Regions from separate parts of the Streptomyces sp. RLA012 genome, predicted to be linked through region 2. Evidence: riboswitches for the same ligand, from Rfam matches in the RefSeq annotation. Region 2 holds a riboswitch; each other region holds the start of a gene.
The links. Region 2 has a riboswitch for cyclic di-AMP ahead of RV986_RS31455 (transglycosylase family protein). Riboswitches for the same ligand answer to the same signal wherever they lie in the genome.

Region 1 (4,204 bases), 3.8 Mb from region 2:
CGGGCTCCGACGCCGGGTTCGGGGCAGGATCGATGCCTGCTCCGGGCACGCTTCACGTTGTGGAACACTGGTCTAGACAACCCTGAACACCGAAGGGCAGCATCACATGGCTGAGCGCCGCGTCAACGTCGGCTGGGCCGAGGGCCTCCACGCCCGTCCCGCCTCCATCTTCGTCCGGGCGGCCACGGCCTCCGGTATCCCCGTGACGATCGCCAAGGCGGAGGGCAACCCCGTCAACGCGGCCTCCATGCTGGCGGTCCTCGGCCTGGGCGCCCAGGGCGGCGAGGAGATCGTCCTCGCCTCCGACGCCGAGGGCGCGGACGCCGCGCTCGACCGGCTGGCGAAGCTGGTGGCCGAGGGTCTCGAGGAGCTCCCCGAGACCGTCTGAAGATCCCGCCCGGCGGAGGTCGTCAATTGATCGTGGCGGCGGTCTTCACACCAAAAGACATCGCCCGGCACACATATCGAAGGGCTCGCCTGAAAACATCGGGCGGGCTCTTCGCTTTTTCGAATTGCGGGCAGCAAAAGTAATCCCCCGCGAATTACTCCTCTTTGTATACGGTGCCGGTGTTAATGCCGCAGGCCCGTCATGTTTACGGGATGTTGCGAAGTCCTCACACGCTCCGGGCGGTCTCCCCCGCCGGGAAAGCGCAGCCGGTGCGCGACCGTCGCGCGCTCGGTGTGCAGCGCCGTGACGGCCCGCGCCCGCTCACTGTCGCCGCGCGCCACCGCGTCCACGATCCCGCCGTGCTCCGCCCAGGACTCGGCCGGATTGGCCGGCGCCTCGACCGCGTACATCCAGGCGATCTTGTGCCGCAGCTGGCCCAGCGTGGAGGTCAGCGCGGGGCTTCCGGACGCCTGTGCGAGCGTCTCGTGGAACCAGCCGCCCAGCGAGCGCAGATCCTCGCTGTTCCCCCTCCTGGCCCGCTCCTGACCCAGCCTGACCAGGCCTCGCAGCACCTTGAGGTGGGCCTCGGTACGGCGCTGCGCGGCCCTGGCGGCGCCCAGCGGCTCCAGGAGCATGCGCATCTCCAGCAGGTCCGCGGCCTCCTGCTCGGTGGGCTCCGCGACACAGGCGCCCGCGTGGCGGCGGGTGACGACGAAGCCTTCGGCCTCCAGGGTGCGCAGGGCCTCGCGCACGGGGACGCGCGAGACGCCGTAGCGTCGCGCGAGCAGTTCCTCGGTGAGCCGGCTGCCGCGCTCGTAGACACCCGCGACGATGTCGTCGCGGATCGCCGTGCATACCGAGTGCGCGGGAATGCGCATGACCGGACCTCCGCCTTAATCCCCGCGAAACGCGGTCGATTGACGCTTGTTCACCGACTCTATTGCAGAGAACCGGAATTTCCGATGGCGGGCCGGAATCCATGGATATTTTTTGGACAGACAGCCGTTCGAAACGACGAAGCCCCGGCTCGGGGTGAGCCGGGGCTTCGGAAGTACTGACGCCGGTCGTCAGATGTTCACTCCGTGCGAGCGGAGGTAGCCGACGGGGTCCATGTCGGAGCCGTACTCCGCCGTCGTGCGCGCCTCGAAGTGGAGGTGCGGCCCGGTGGTGTTTCCGGTGGCCCCGGAGAGGCCTATCCGCTGCCCGGGGGTGACCGTCTGCCCCACGGAGACGCCGATGGACGACAGGTGCCCGTACATCGTGTAGGTGCCGTCGTTCATCTTGATGACGATCTGGTTGCCGTAGGCACCGCCCCAGCCGGCCGTGACGACCGTGCCGGAGCCGACGGCGTGCACCGAGGTTCCGGACGCGGCGTGGAAGTCGACACCGGTGTGGCTGCCGGACGACCAGAGGCTGCCGCCGGTCTTGTAGCCGGTGGAGATGTACGAGCCGGTGATCGGCAGGACGAAGGTGTTCAGGCGCTTGCGCTCGGCGGCACGGGCGGCGCGGTCCTTGGCCTCGCGCTCCTTCTTCGCCTCCAGGGCGGCCTGCTTCCGCGCGGCCTCCTCGGCCTGCTTCTTCGCGACGGCCTCGTCGGCGGCCTGCTGCTGGGCGGCGGCCTGCGCGTCGATCTTGGCGGCGACCGAGTCACCGATCGTGACGGCCTGGTTCAGCCCGGTCTGCTCGACGGAGGTGTCCGCGGCGAACGCCGGAGCGGCCAGGGTTCCGATGACACCGGTGGTGGTGAGCGCGGCGACGCCGACGGCGTTCGTGGTGGTGCGCTTCGCGCGGCTCGGACGCCGGTGTTTCCCGGGGCCACAGGTGAACGCCATGGAGAGGTTGATCCTTTCCTTCCCTCTCGCCTACCGGGTTAGCTGACGGGTTCGGAGCAGGAAGGTCTCCTACGGATCCCCTCTCGGGAGGGCGTCCGATTCACCCCAGGGACTGCGTGTGGGTCCCCGGCTCCCCTGGCTCGCGCCGTACGGGGACTCGGCGATGACTGTCCGGTGCCGCGGGCGCGGCGCACTGCCTGGCGAACAGCCGCACCGACGCTAAACGGGGCAACTTTCAATCGACAAACGGATCACGACTTTTGTAGTGCATGCCACAGGGCAGACAGGCAACCTCCCTATCAATACGGACATCTTGGGGCTCAAGTCCGGGCAGACGAGAGCCCGGGCGACTCTGCGGTCACCCGGGCCCCTGGGAGTCGTGCTGTTCTACTCCGCGTTCGGCTGCATGTTCTGTTCCGCGTTCTACTCCGCCGTCACGACGGTCACTTCACCGATTCCGAGAGCCTTGACGGGCTCCTCGATCTGCGCCGCGTCGCCCACCAGGACGGTCACCAGACGGTCCACCGGGAAGGCGCTCACGGCGGCCGCGGTGGCCTCCACGGTGCCGGTCGCGGCGAGCTGCTGGTACAGCGTCGCCTGGTAGTCGTCCGGCAGGTACTGCTCCACCTGGTCCGCGAGCGTTCCCGCGACGGCCGCCGCGGTCTCGAACTTGAGCGGTGCCACACCGACCAGGTTCTGCACGGCGACATCGCGCTCGGCGTCCGTCAGCCCCTCGGCGGCGAGGGTGCGCAGCACCTTCCAGAGGTCGTCGAGCGCCGGGCCGCTGTTCGGGGTGTCCACGGAGCCGCTGATGGCGAGCATCGCGATGCCGGTTCCGTCCGGCGCGGCGCGCAGGACCTGGCCGAACGCCCGCACACCGTAGGTGTAGCCCTTCTCCTCGCGCAGGACACGGTCCAGACGCGAGGTGAGGGTGCCACCGAGGCAGTAGGTGCCGAGCACCTGGGCGGGCCAGACGCGGTCGTGCCGGTCGGCGCCGACGCGGCCGATGAGCAGCTGCGTCTGCACCGCGCCCGGACGGTCCACGATGATCACCCGACCGGTGTCGTCCGCGGTCACCGACGGCACGGGGCGCGGCTCGGCGAACGAGCCGGTCCAGTCGCCGAGGGTCTCCGCGAGCAGCGCGTCGAGGTCGACACCGGTCAGGTCGCCGACGATCACGGCGGTGGCCGTGGCCGGGCGTACATGCCGGTCGTAGAAGGCGCGCACGGCCCCCGAGTCGATCTTCTGGACGGTCTCCTCGGTGCCCTGACGCGGGCGCGACATGCGCGAGGACGCCGGGAACAGCTGCTTGGAGAGCTCCTTGGCGGCGCGACGGGCCGGGTTGGCCGTCTCGTGCGGGATCTCGTCGAGCCGGTTGCGCACCAGCCGCTCGACCTCGCTGTCCGCGAAGGCCGGTGCCCTCAGGGCGTCGGCGAGCAGACCGAGCGCCTTGGGCAGGCGCGAGACGGGCACTTCGAGCGACAGCCGTACGCCGGGGTGGTCGGCGTGCGCGTCGAGGGTGGCGCCGCAGCGCTCCAGCTCGGCGGCGAACTCCTCGGCGGACAGCTTGTCGGTGCCCTCCGAGAAGGCACGCGCCATGATCGTGGCGACGCCGTCGAGGCCCGCGGGCTCGGCCTCCAGCGGCGCGGCGAGCAGCACCTCTACGGCGACGACCTGCTGGCCGGGACGGTGGCAGCGCAGCACGGTCAGGCCGTTGTCCAGTGTGCCGCGCTCGGGTGCGGGGAAGGCCCAGGGCTTGGGCCGGCCCGCCTGGGGCCGCGGGTGGAAGTCCATGGTGGCGAGCTCGGTCACTTCGCCGCCTCCTCGTCCTCTTCGGTGGTCTCGGCAGCGATCGGTTCGTACACCAGCACCGCACGGTTGTCGGGGCGCAGGCGGGACTTGGCGACCTCCTGGACCTCCTCGGCGGTGATGTCGAGGACGCGCTTCACGGCGGTCAGGGCGAGCTGCGGGTCGCCGAACAGAA
Region 2 (4,204 bases):
GGTCTGCTCGCCGAGCAGCCGCAGCCTGGTCGCGGTGGAGAACCGGTCCCTGTCCTTCACGGCCATGAGTCCCGCCTCCCCAGTGGTACCAGCCCGTCACGTGCGTACGTCCCCGCACACGGTACGGGACCGAGTACGGGGACGTACGTACGACTGGCTAAGGCTTGACCCTCGGCGGGTGTCAGCCCTTGCTGTGCCTACTGGTTCGCAGAGCGCTGTGCCTACTGGTTCGCAGAGCGCTGTGCCTACTGGTTCGCAGAGCGAAACCGCGGGAAGGCGCTACGCCCCGCGTACACCGCGGCGTCGTCGAGGATCTCCTCGATGCGCAGCAGCTGGTTGTACTTGGCGACGCGGTCCGAGCGGGCCGGGGCGCCGGTCTTGATCTGGCCGCAGTTCACCGCGACGGCGAGGTCGGCGATGGTGACGTCCTCGGTCTCGCCGGAGCGGTGGGACATCATGCACTTGAAGCCGTTGCGCTGGGCCATCTCGACGGCGTCCAGGGTCTCGGTCAGCGAGCCGATCTGGTTGACCTTGACGAGCAGGGCGTTCGCGGAGCCCTCCTCGATGCCGCGGGCCAGGCGCTCCGGGTTGGTGACGAAGAGGTCGTCGCCGACGATCTGGACCTTGTCGCCGATCCGGTCGGTGATGACCTTCCAGCCGGCCCAGTCGTCCTCGTACAGCGGGTCCTCGATGGAGACCAGCGGGTACGCGGAGACGAGCTCCTCGTAGTACTCCGTCATCTCGGCGGCCGAGCGGGACTTGCCCTCGAACTCGTACTTGCCGTCCTTGTAGAACTCGGACGCGGCGACGTCGAGCGCGAGCGCGATCTGCTCGCCGGGGATGTAGCCGGCCTGCTGGATGGCCTCGACGATGAGGTCGAGCGCGGCACGGTTGGACTCCAGGTTCGGCGCGAAACCGCCCTCGTCGCCCAGGCCGGTGGACAGGCCCTTGGTCTTCAGCACCTTCTTGAGGGTGTGGTAGACCTCGGCGCCCCAGCGCAGCGCCTCGGAGAAGGACTCCGCGCCGATCGGGGCGATCATGAACTCCTGGATGTCCACGTTGGAGTCGGCGTGCGAGCCGCCGTTCAGGATGTTCATCATCGGAACGGGCAGCAGGTGCGCGTTCGGACCGCCGAGGTAGCGGAACAGGGGCAGGTCGCTGGCCTCGGAGGCGGCGTGCGCGACGGCGAGCGAGACGCCGAGGATGGCGTTGGCGCCGAGCGAGCCCTTGTTGTCGGTGGCGTCCAGGTCGAACATCGCCTGGTCGATCAGGCGCTGCTCGGTGGCGTCGTAGCCGACGAGCTCCGGGCCGATCTGCTCGATGACGGCGAGGACGGCCTTCTCGACACCCTTGCCGCCGTAACGGTTGGGGTCACCGTCACGCAGCTCGATGGCCTCGAAGGCACCCGTGGAGGCGCCGGACGGGACGGCGGCACGACCAGTGCTGCCGTCGTCGAGGCCGACCTCGACCTCGACCGTGGGGTTGCCTCGGGAGTCCAGGATTTCCCGGGCTACGACGACGTCGATGGACGGCACGAGCATCTCCTTCTGGGATGTGACGCGGGTACGCGAGACCTGTGATGGCTTCGCGACATGAGCCTAACCGCCTGAGGGGGATCGGCCAGCCGGTCGCCCACCTCTTGGGCAGAACTGAACGTACACATTGTTCCAGAACGGAACAAAAACGGAAACAAAAATCCCCGCTCCGGTGCGTACGGGGGAACGCGCACCGGAGCGGGGGCCCGTGGGGACGGGGGTGGTCCTCCTCGGTGTCTCCAGTGTGGAGACCCCTTCTATGCGGGACCTGTCATTCAGCTGAGGTGAAGCTGCCGATCATCAGCTGAGGTGGAGCTGCTGACCCGGGTAGATGAAGTCCGCGTCGTCGATGATGTCCTTGTTCAGCTTGAACAGCTGCTGCCAGCCGCCCTTGACCTTCTTCTTCTCGGCGATCGAGCTGAGGGTGTCGCCCTTGACGACCTTGTACTCGCCGTCACCCTTCTCGACCTTCTTGCCCGCCGGGGTGGGCACGGTCCTCTCGGCGGACGGACGCGACGCCGAACGGGAGGCCGCGGTGTCCGTCGAGCGGGTGGTGGTACTGGTGCTCGGCGAGCCGTTCGACGAGGAACCGTTCGACGAGGAGCCGTTCGAGTTCGAGGAGGACGAGTGCGACGGGGTGCTCGTGCCGCCGGTGTACGCGGCGCCCGACAGGCCCGTGCCACAGGTCGGCCAGGCGCCCTTGCCCTGCGCGGCGAGGACCTTCTCGCCGATGGCGATCTGCTCGGACCTGGAGGCCTGGTTGGCGGCGGAGGCGTACGCGGTGCCGCCGTACGCGGCCCAGGTGGAGGCCGAGAACTGCAGTCCGCCGTAGTAGCCGTTGCCGGTGTTGATGGACCAGTTGCCGCCGGACTCGCACTGGGCGACGGTGTCCCACTGGGAGGCGGTGGCGGCGGAGGCGTTGCCGGCCGCCATGAGCGGGGCGGCGATGGCGACACCGGTGACACCGGCGAGCGTGGCGACACGGGTGGTTTTGTTCGGGCGGCGGTGCTTGCCCTTGCTGGAAAACAGCATGGAGAGATCCCCTCACCGACGCCTGCGAGGTGAGCTGTCGGGTTCGGGCGGGTGAGTGCCCGGCCGTGCGCTCTGGGCGCACGGCTTCACCCCAAGCCGCTCCGGTCAACTACCGGGCGCGGCACTTACCTTGGGTCCCCCGCTCCTGCCTACGGCGCTGACGCGTCGACTGTTCCCGTACGGCCGCTGGCAGGATTCGGCGTTGCGACCGTCGGGGCCCGCTGAGGCGAGCGGTGTTGACCGTAAGCAGCCGATCGGCTGAATTCCAAAGACGATCAGGGTCTTTGAGATCCATCTCTCACTCGCACTAAACCGGACATTCTCCAGCGAACCATGACGCGAACTGCCCCTACTTTTCGCCCGATTCAGTACCAACTGCAAGGCTCTGACCGGGGCGGATGAGGTCCGGGTCGACGCCGACCGCCTTCTTGTTCTCGGCGTACAGCTCGGCCCATCCGCCTTCGAGGTCAAGGGCGTCGGCGATGGTCCACAGATTGTCTCCGGCGCGGACGACGTACGAGCCGTCGATGACATCGCGGGCGGTGCCGGTACCCCGAGAGGTGTGCCGGTCGGAGGAGTCGTCGGTACGGCCGTCCAGCGCGCTGTCGGTGGTGGCGTCGGTGGTGTCCTCGTCGGCGCTGCCGCCGCGGTGGCGCCCGGCGCCGGTCGTCGCGCTCTCGGTCGTGGCCGAAGAGTCGCCGCCCTGACCGGAGTTGTCCGAGGTGCCGCTCTTCGTCGTCGCCGTCCCGCTGCCGTCGGCCTTCGTCGTACCCTCGGTCGCATTCGCCGACGAACCGGACGAACCAGAGGAATCTGAGGAATCAGAGGAATCAGAGGAATCAGAGGAACTGGACGACTTCGTGGAATTCGACGAACCGGAGGAACTGGAGGAACTGGACGAACTGGAGGAGTCGTTCGCCACACCCGTGTCGACCGCGACCTCACCCGAGTTCCTGCTGAGTCCGGAGAGCGGTCCACAGGTGGGCCAGGCGACGAGACCCTTGGCGTCGAGGAGCTTCTCGGCGATGGCTATCTGCTGCGAGCGGCTGGCCTCGTCGGCACTCGGCGCATACATGAGGCCGCCGTACCTCTCCCAGTCCTTCTGGGTCATCTGCAGTCCGCCGTAATACCCGTTGCCGCTGTCGGCGCTCCACTGGCCGGCGCTCTCGCACTCCGCGACCCGGTCCCAGGTGGTGCCGTCGGCGGCGTTCGCGCTCGCGGCGCCGAGCAACGGGATCGCGATGGCGGATCCGGTCACTCCTGCCGCGACGATGAGGGCCGGAGCCTGACGGGGGCGACGATGGCGGCCGTTCCCGGAGAGCATGCGGAAACCTTTCGCGTGACAGCAGTTGACTACGCGACGAACGAGTCGCGTTGACGAGTGAACGTATCCGCACCCGAACACTTGTCACAAGTCGATGCAGCGTAGATCACGTGAAGATTACAGAGTTGAGGAAGTGTCAGCTTGGGCCGCCGGTCGGCGTATGGTCGTCGGCCGCCGCTACGCCCCGACCGGAGGTGTGAACTCCACCGGAAGCGTGCGCAATCCGCGCATAATGAGCCCGCCGCGCCAGCGCAAATCGGCTGGATCCCCCGCGAGTCGGAGGTCGGGGAGGCGGGTGAGCAGGGTGGCGAGC
Region 3 (4,204 bases), 760 kb from region 2:
CAGGCCAGGGCGACCGTGGCGACCTCGGCGTCGTGGGCCCCGGCGACCTCGTCGAGGGCGGCCAGGACGCGGATGCCGCGCTCGGATTCGAGGTGCTTGCCGGCGCCCGCGGCCCGCGCGGAGTCGACCGTCGTACCCGGGCGGTACTTGCCGGTGAGGAAGCCGGACGCGAGCGCGTAGTACGGGACGGCGGCCAGGCCGGTCCGGGAGGCGACCTCCTGGAGCGGGCCCTCGTAGGTGTCGCGCGAGACGAGGTTGTAGTGCGGCTGGAGGGCGACGTAGCGCGCGAGGCCCTCGCGGTCGGAGAACTCCACGGACTCCGCGAGCCGCTCGGCGGAGATGTTGGAGGCGGCGATCTCCCGGACCTTGCCGGCCCGGACCAGCTCGTCGAGCGCGCCGATGATCTCCTCGACCGGCACCGAGGTGTCGTCGAAGTGGGTGTAGTAGAGGTCGATGTAGTCCGTGCCGAGGCGGCGCAGCGAGGCGTCGGCAGCGGCCTTGATGTTCGCCGGGGACAGGCCCTTGTACTCGGGGTGGCTGGCGACCTTGGTCGCCAGGACGACATCGGAGCGGTTGCCGCGCGCGGCGAACCACTTGCCGATGATCGTCTCCGATTCGCCGCCCGAGTTGCCGGGAACCCAGGCCGAGTAGCCGTCGGCGGTGTCGACGAAGTTGCCGCCCCCGGCCGTGTACGCGTCGAGCACGGCGAAGGACTGCGCCTCGTCCGCGGTCCAGCCGAAGACGTTGCCGCCGAGGGCGAGCGGGAAGACCTCCAGGCCGGAGGAACCGAGCTTGCGAAGAGAAGTCATGCCTCAATTCAACACCCGTACCGGACTGACGTATTCCGCACTCAGGCCTGCCGCCGCACCACTGGCGTCAGGGGTTCAGGCCCTTGCTCTGCAGCCACGCCATCGGGTCGATCGCGCTGCCGGCGCCGGGGTGGACCTCCAGGTGCAGGTGCGGCCCGGTCACGTTGCCGGTCGCGCCCACGCGCCCGATGACCTCACCGGTGGCCACCTTCTGCCCCACGCCGACACTGATGGAGGACTGGTGACAGAACCACAGCTCCGTGCCGTCGTCGAGGGTGAGGATCGTGCGGTAGCCGTACGAGCCGGCCCAGCCCGCCTCGGTGACGGTGCCGCTGTGGATCGCCTTGATCAGCGTGCCGGTGGGGGCCGCGAAGTCGAGGCCGGTGTGGTAGCCGGAGGACCACATGGAGCCGGCGTCGCCGAAGCGGGAGGTCAGGGTGTACGAGGAGGTCGGCAGCGTGTAGCTCTTGGCGAGCTCGGCGAGGCGCGCGGCCTCGGCCTTCTGCTTGGCCTCGTCGGCCGCCTTCTGCTTCGCGGCGGCGGCCTTGGCCTTGGCGTCGTCCTGCTGCTGGGCGGCCAGCGCGACCGCCTTCTTCGTGGCGGCGGCCTCGGCGGCGGCCTGGGCCGCGTTGTCGACCTGGTCCTGCTGCGCCTCGGCCTGCTGGATGATGCGGGCGCGCAGCGCCTCGCCCGCGTCCTTGTTGCCCTGCGCGGCGTCGGCAGTCGTCACACCGGCGCTGGTGAGCGGGGTGGCGGAGCCCTTCGGCGTGCTGGAGCCGCCGTCGGAGATCAACGCCTTGGCGGACTGGGTGACCGAGGCCAGGTCGGGCAGCGAGATGGACACCGGGGGCTTGCCGGGCGCCGCGGTGGCCATGCCACCCGCGCCGACGGCGGCTATGACGCCGACGCCCAGAACCGTGGAGCTACGGGCGAGTCCGCCCCCGCGCTGCTTGGAGACGCGGTGCCGGCCGCGGACGGGACGGACGGAATCCGCGGTGGGATTCCACTCCTCCCAGGGGCCCTCGTCCTTGCCGTCCTTGCCGTAGGCGTAGCCAAAAGTCTGAGTGTCGCTCGGCGCGAACGAAGTGGGCTGGGCGGGCCGGTTGGACGCCACGTGGGCGTGCTCCTTTCCTTCCTTCTCGCCTACCGGGTTAGCTGACGGGTTCGGAGCAGGAAGGTCTCCTACGCGCGTCAACCCACGGTGTCTCCACCGTGAAAGACGCTCGATTCACCCCAAGTTGGTGGTTCCCCGGTTCCCTTGCGGGATTCGGCGCGTGCGCACGGAGCCGACTCTTGTGACGGCTGGGACGACCGCGCTGCGTTATCGAACGTTAATAGACTCGGGTACCGGATTCCAAGCCGTTCGTGCTGATCATTAACGACTCTTGGCCAGGACTTACAGGTCACGACCGGCGAAAATCGGGGCGAGTTGGCCGCGCGCCCCCACTTCCGGGTTGCTTGACGGTGCGTCACCTGTTACGCGGAGGGACATCGCCCGATCACCCCTCGTGACAATGATCAAGAAGGCCTCCGTGGCGGGCACGGCCGCCGTACGGCGAGCAGCGCCATGTCGTCCGTCAGGGCGCCGCCCGTGTACCGGCGGACCTCCTCCGCGAGCGTGGTCAGCAGGGCGTCGGGACCCGGGAAGGTCCGGCCGGCCAGGCGCGCGGCCGGGTCGTAGAAGCGCCCGTGCGCGTCGCGCGCCTCGGACAGGCCGTCCGTGTGGAGCAGGAACATGGCACCGTGCGGGAAGTGCGTCTCCTGCGCGCGGTCCGGCCAGGTGCCCAACTCGCCCATCCCGAGCGGCAGTGCGGGGTTCACGGCGGCGAGCGTGTCCAGCGTTCCGTCCGCGTGCAGGAGCAGCGGGGACGGATGGCCGCGGTTGACGATCCGTACGACATCGCCCTCGTGCGGGATCTCCGCGAGGACGGCGGTGGTGAACCCCTCGGAGGCGTCGAGGTCGTCGCGCCGGGTACCCCCGCGGGTCAGCGCCCGCTCCAGCCGCTGTGCGACCGCCTCCAGGGTCGTCTCCTGCTCGGCCGCCTCCCGGAACGCCCCGATGACCACCGCCACGACGGCCACCGCGCCCATGCCCTTCCCGCGTACGTCGCCCACGATCAGCCGTACACCGTGCGGGGAGTCCTGCACCGCGTACAGGTCACCGCCGATGGACGCGCCCGCCTGCGCGGCCTCGTAGCGCGCCGCGACCTCCAGCCCGCCGATGCGTTCGTCGGGTTCCGGCAGTACGGCGCGCTGGGCCGCCTCGGCGATCTGGTGGGCCGAGGCGAGCCGTTCACCGGTGCGGCGCACGAGGATGTTGATGAGCACGGCCAGCGCGGCGACGGTCGCCACCGTGACGGCCTCCGTGATCGCGCCCACCCCGAGGGCGATACCGAGCTTGATATGGACCGCGAGCACCCCGGCGAGCGCCGCGACGCCGGTGAGCAGTGTGCCGCGCAGCGAGAAGAACGGGGCGGCCACGAGGGGCGCGGCCGTGAAGAGGGGGCCGGCGGTGAAGGCCGACGGGGTGTAGTAGTCGTAGACCATCCCTGCGACGATCAGCAGCGCGGGCAGCGCCCGTGCGACGGTCCGCGCGTCCGAGATCCCTCTCCGGTCCGCTCCGCCCGGTCCGGGCGTCGGTTCGTCCCCCGGCCCCGGATCGGGCACGGGGTCGCCGGGCGGCCGTCCACCTGACCGGTCGCTCGGCTCTCCGCGCGCCCCGTCATGCGGCTCGTCGGCCTGCTGCGCACCTCCTCGCTGCCCCACCCGTCCAGGTTTCCCGGAGCGGGGGCGGAGGGCGAATCCGGTGGCCCGACCGAGGGACGCACCGGGGTGGCGCCGATCAGGCGGGACACCTCTCGGTACCGCCGCATCCGTGGTGGTACCCGGCCGGGGCGATGACGGTCCCGCCGTGCGGCAGGAAGTCGCGGCCGCCGTGGCAGGCCCCGAGGAACAACGCGCACGCGGCGAGCAGCAGCGCGAGCGCCGATCCCTGCCGCATCAGCCACCGAAGACGACTCATAGTGATCGGAAGACTACAGAAAGTCGGCTCGGCAGGGAAAACTCGGCAAGGGAAACTCGGCAGGGAAGACTCAGCAGAGGGAACTCGACAGGGAGAGCTCGACGGGAGGCCTCGACGGGAGACTCCGACGGGAGACTTCGACGGGAGACTTCGACGGGAGAGGAAAAACCAAGGGCCGGAACTCGTTTCCGAGTTCCGGCCCTTGGCCTTCAGTAGCGGGGACAGGATTTGAACCTGCGACCTCTGGGTTATGAGCCCAGCGAGCTACCGAGCTGCTCCACCCCGCGTCGTTGAAATCAGTGTACGCCATCCGCGGGACCCGATTCACCAGGGTTTTCACGGGCGGCCACGCAGGCGACGCGGGGGGGCCGAT
Region 4 (4,204 bases), 2.2 Mb from region 2:
CTCCCCTCAGGTCCACGGCTCCCTCCAGGGCCGCGGCTTCCGCGACCACTGTGCCTCCCGTGAGCGCCGTGCCTTCCGCGAGTGCTACGCCTACGCCTCCCGCGGGCGCGTGACGGTTCCGGCCGCCACCACCAGCCACGCCGCCACCGCGATCCACAGCAGCACCTGTCCGAGCCCCTTGAGCCACAGGACGTCGAGGGCGGTCGCGACCGACAGGGCCGCCACCGCCGTCATGCCCATCGGGAACACGGTCGCCCAGCGCCGCACGTCGTGGCGCAGGCGAGGCCGCAGCAGTTCCGCGACGGCCAGGACGACGTAGAAGCCCAGCGCGAGCGCGAGCAGGCCGCCGCTCACGCCGTGCAGCACGCGGTTGTCGTCGTCGTTCCACAGGTACGGGTTCGCCCGGTGTGCGCCGATCAGCTCCGCCCCGGCCAGCGCCGAGATGGCCAGCGCACCGCCGGCGATCCAGTGGTCCCCGGCCCCCACAGCGACCTCGCGATAGTCGAAGTACAGCAGCGCCACCACATACAGCACGATCCCCAGCCAGAACAGCACCAGCGCGGCGTGCGCCAGCCAGTCCGCGCGTACCGCCGGGGCGAGCGCGGCGGCCAGCACCGCGAGCCCCTCCGTGGCCACACACCCGAGGAACACCGCTCCGGGCGTACGAGGCCGCAGACGCCGTACGACCAGGAGGAGCAGCCCGGGCCAGAGCACGGCCGACAGGGCGAGCAGGGCCTCGGCCGGTACCTCCCAGCCGAGCGCGACCAGCCGGGTGCCGAGCACGGTGGTCGCCGCGACCGCGGTGAGCGCGGCGGGCGTGCCGGCCTCCGTGACCCACCGCTCCCGCTCGCGCAGCAGCCGTACGACGAAGTCCGCGGCGAGCCCGAGCCAGCCGAGGGCCGTCAGGGCCAGCGCGATCCGGGAGAGCGTCTCGTGGCCGGTCAGCCGCAGCCCGACCGAGATGATGCCGGTGGCCAGCACGGCGGCTCCGGCGCCGGGCGAACACTCCGCCCACCCGGTGCGCAGTCGGGCCGACCAGATGCGGGGCGGGGAGGTGGCTGGCATGGGCCCGATGCTAGGGACCTTCGAGCGGGTTGCCCGCGGGGCACGCGCGCGTGGAGCTCGATCAGCCCTCACGCGCGCGTGCCCGGCGCCGTAGCGCTACGCCGGACGCACCACGCTGTGGATGATCGACTCGCCGCCGTAGAAGATCGACTCCTCGCGGACGTACGCACCCGGCTTGGGCGCGTGGATCATCATGCCGTTGCCGATGTACAGGCCGACGTGGCTGATGTCGTCGTAGAAGAAGACGAGGTCACCGGGCCTGATGTCGGAGAGAGGGACGGTGCTGCCCGCTTTGACCTGGTCATAGGTGGTGCGCGGGAGGCTGACGCCCGCGGCCTTCCAGGCGGCCTGGGTGAGGCCGGAGCAGTCGTACGAGCCCGGCCCGGTCGCGCCCCACACGTACGGCTTGCCGATCTGGGTGCGGGCGAAGGCGATGGCCTTGTCGGCCTTGACGGTGTAGGAGGCGTCGGTGGCCGAGGTGCCGGTGGTCCCGGTGGTGCCGGTGGTCCCCGTGGTTCCGGAGGTGCTTGTGGTGCCGGAGCCCGTCTGCTGCTGGGCCGCCGCCTCCTGGGCCTTCTTCTCCGCCGCGGCCTGTTGCTGCGCCAGCTCCGCCGCCTTGCGGTCGGCCGCCTCCCGCTTCTTCTGCTCGATCGCCGCGAGCCGCGCCTTCTCCTCGGCGGTCAGCTTGGAGAGCAGGTCGCGCGCCTCCGCCAGCTTGCGCTGCACGTCGGCCTTGGACGTCTTCAGCGCGCTCTGCGTCGTGGTGAGCGTCTGCAGGCTCTCGGAGGCCTCCGCGCGCTTCTTCGTGGTGGCGGCCTGCTCGGTGACGTAGTCGTCGACGGCCGCCTTCTGGCGGGTGGTCAGACGGTCCATCAGCTGGGTCTGGTCGAAGTAGTCCTGCGGATTGTCGGCCAGCAGGAAGCTCGCGGTGTCGGGGGCGGCGGCACCGGTGCGGTACTGGGCCGCGGCGAACGAACCCAGCTCCTCACGCGCGGTGTTCAGCTTCTCGGTGCGCTGGGCCACGTCGTCGAGGAGGGAGTCGACCCGCTTGCGCTGCTGCGCGGTCTTCTCCCGGGTCGCGTTGTACTTGTCGGTCGCCGTCTCGGCCTGGTGGTAGAGGTCGTCGACCTTCTTCTCGACCTCTTCGACGCTCGGCTTGGAATCGGCCGAGGGCGCGGCGTTCGCCGTCTGGGAGAGCAGGGCCACGGAGGTGAGGGCCGCCGTGGCGAGGGCAGGGGTCCGTATACCCGCTATGCGCGTACCCATAGGACTCCACTTGCGATGCGACGCCAAGAGAGGCGACTCCTTCCGTCCTCCGCCTACCGAGTTAGCTGTCGGGTTCGGGCGGGTGCTTCCGGAAGGTTTGCCCTACGGTCCTTGCCCCGTGGGACAATTGGACCGATTCACCCCAAAGTCGGTTGGGTCCCCGGCTCCGGCTGCCTCGTGGGCGTACCGGACTCGGCGGAGACCGCACGGCCCGACGACGTTCGCCGGTTGCTGTCGAGCGGTCTGCCGGGCACGCTAGCCAACTCATAAGTGTTCTGTGAAGTTTGATGTGCGATATGCCCGATACATTTTCGTGACCTTGATGTTGGGTGCCGCTGGTCGTGGCTGACCGTAAGGGAATGGATCTAGGCGGTGACGGCGGGGTGCGGAGGGGGAGGGACGGCCCGCGGCCACGGAAAAACCGGTCGGGTTTCCAGGGTGGCCGCGGGTTGTCAGTGGGGCGGCCTAAACTCGGAGAGCGATGAGCAGCCTCTTTGACGACAGCTTCCTGGCGGACCTCCAGCCCTCCGGGGCCCACGAGGAAGAGCCCCCGCCGCCGCCCGAGGACGGGGCGCCGGAGCCGCTTCCGGACGACTTGTTCGGCGGCCGTTTCGACGTGCCCGCGAGCCGGGACGCGTACTACCGCGACGGCGCGCCCCGCCCCGCCGTGGACCCGGCGGCCCTGCTGGACGGGCTGAACGAGAACCAGCGTGCGGCCGTGGTGCACTCCGGCTCCCCCCTGCTCATCGTGGCCGGCGCCGGCTCCGGCAAGACCCGGGTGCTCACGCACCGGATCGCGCATCTGCTGGGCGAGCGCCAGGTCCACCCCGGCCAGATCCTCGCGATCACCTTCACGAACAAGGCCGCGGGCGAGATGAAGGAGCGCGTCGAGCACCTCGTCGGCCCGCGCGCCCACGCGATGTGGGTGATGACCTTCCACAGCGCGTGTGTGCGGATCCTGCGCCGGGAGAGCAAGCAGCTCGGCTTCACGTCGTCCTTCTCGATCTACGACGCCGCCGACAGCAAGCGTCTGATGGCGCTCGTCTGCCGTGATCTGGACCTCGATCCGAAGCGCTTCCCGCCGAAGTCCTTCAGCGCCAAGATCTCGAACCTGAAGAACGAGCTGATCGACGAGGAGGACTTCGCCGCCCAGGCCGCCGACGGTTTCGAGAAGACCCTCGCCCAGGCCTACGCGATGTACCAGTCGCGGCTGCGTGAGGCCAACGCGCTCGACTTCGACGACCTGATCATGACCACGGTCAACCTGCTGCGCGCCTTCCCGGACGTCGCCGAGCACTACCGCCGCCGCTTCCGCCACGTCCTGGTCGACGAGTACCAGGACACGAACCACGCGCAGTACGCCCTGGTCAGGGAGCTCGTCGGCCCGGCCGCCGCCGACGACCGGCCCGAGGACGTGCCGTCCGCCGCGGGCGACCTCGGCCCCGCCGAGCTGTGCGTCGTGGGCGACGCCGACCAGTCGATCTACGCCTTCCGCGGCGCGACCATCCGCAACATCCTCCAGTTCGAGGAGGACTACCCGGACGCGACGACGATCCTCCTCGAACAGAACTACCGCTCGACCCAGACGATCCTGTCCGCCGCCAACGCGGTCATCGAGCGCAACGAATCCCGCCGCCCCAAGAACCTGTGGACCAACGCGGGCGCCGGTTCGAACATCACCGGGTATGTCGCCGACACCGAGCACGACGAGGCCCAGTTCGTCGCCGACGAGATAGACCGTCTCACCGACGCGGGCGAGGCCAAGGCGGGCGACGTCGCCGTCTTCTACCGTACGAACGCCCAGTCCCGTGTCTTCGAAGAAGTCTTCATCCGTGTCGGCCTGCCCTACAAGGTCGTCGGCGGCGTCCGCTTC

Region 1: it holds a riboswitch for cyclic di-AMP, as region 2 does, so the genes downstream of both, RV986_RS13835 (M23 family metallopeptidase) here and RV986_RS31455 (transglycosylase family protein) in region 2, are expected to answer to the same signal.
Region 3: it holds a riboswitch for cyclic di-AMP, as region 2 does, so the genes downstream of both, RV986_RS27820 (M23 family metallopeptidase) here and RV986_RS31455 (transglycosylase family protein) in region 2, are expected to answer to the same signal.
Region 4: it holds a riboswitch for cyclic di-AMP, as region 2 does, so the genes downstream of both, RV986_RS20780 (C40 family peptidase) here and RV986_RS31455 (transglycosylase family protein) in region 2, are expected to answer to the same signal.

What each region holds. Positions count from the first base shown of each region.
Region 1 covers NZ_JBWDPA010000002.1:3,014,681-3,018,884, forward strand. The annotation lists gene RV986_RS13825 (HPr family phosphocarrier protein) at 107-388, shown strand; gene RV986_RS13830 (GntR family transcriptional regulator) at 571-1,266, opposite strand; gene RV986_RS13835 (M23 family metallopeptidase) at 1,456-2,220, opposite strand; cyclic di-AMP (ydaO/yuaA leader) riboswitch at 2,233-2,393, opposite strand; gene RV986_RS13840 (M16 family metallopeptidase) at 2,644-4,032, opposite strand; gene RV986_RS13845 (M16 family metallopeptidase) at 4,029-4,204, opposite strand, start outside.
Region 2 covers NZ_JBWDPA010000002.1:6,825,390-6,829,593, reverse strand. The annotation lists gene RV986_RS31465 (FtsB family cell division protein) at 1-66, opposite strand, end outside; gene eno (phosphopyruvate hydratase) at 246-1,541, opposite strand; gene RV986_RS31455 (transglycosylase family protein) at 1,836-2,567, opposite strand; cyclic di-AMP (ydaO/yuaA leader) riboswitch at 2,572-2,734, opposite strand; gene RV986_RS31450 (LysM peptidoglycan-binding domain-containing protein) at 2,917-3,891, opposite strand; gene RV986_RS31445 (cytochrome P450 family protein) at 4,069-4,204, opposite strand, start outside.
Region 3 covers NZ_JBWDPA010000002.1:6,068,720-6,072,923, reverse strand. The annotation lists gene RV986_RS27825 (aldo/keto reductase) at 1-809, opposite strand, end outside; gene RV986_RS27820 (M23 family metallopeptidase) at 877-1,923, opposite strand; cyclic di-AMP (ydaO/yuaA leader) riboswitch at 1,935-2,092, opposite strand; gene RV986_RS27815 (PP2C family protein-serine/threonine phosphatase) at 2,328-3,575, opposite strand; gene RV986_RS27810 (hypothetical protein) at 3,652-3,831, opposite strand; tRNA gene RV986_RS27805 (tRNA-Met) at 4,045-4,118, opposite strand.
Region 4 covers NZ_JBWDPA010000002.1:4,600,297-4,604,500, reverse strand. The annotation lists gene RV986_RS20785 (tellurite resistance/C4-dicarboxylate transporter family protein) at 91-1,065, opposite strand; gene RV986_RS20780 (C40 family peptidase) at 1,162-2,358, opposite strand; cyclic di-AMP (ydaO/yuaA leader) riboswitch at 2,367-2,539, opposite strand; gene RV986_RS20775 (ATP-dependent DNA helicase) at 2,813-4,204, shown strand, end outside.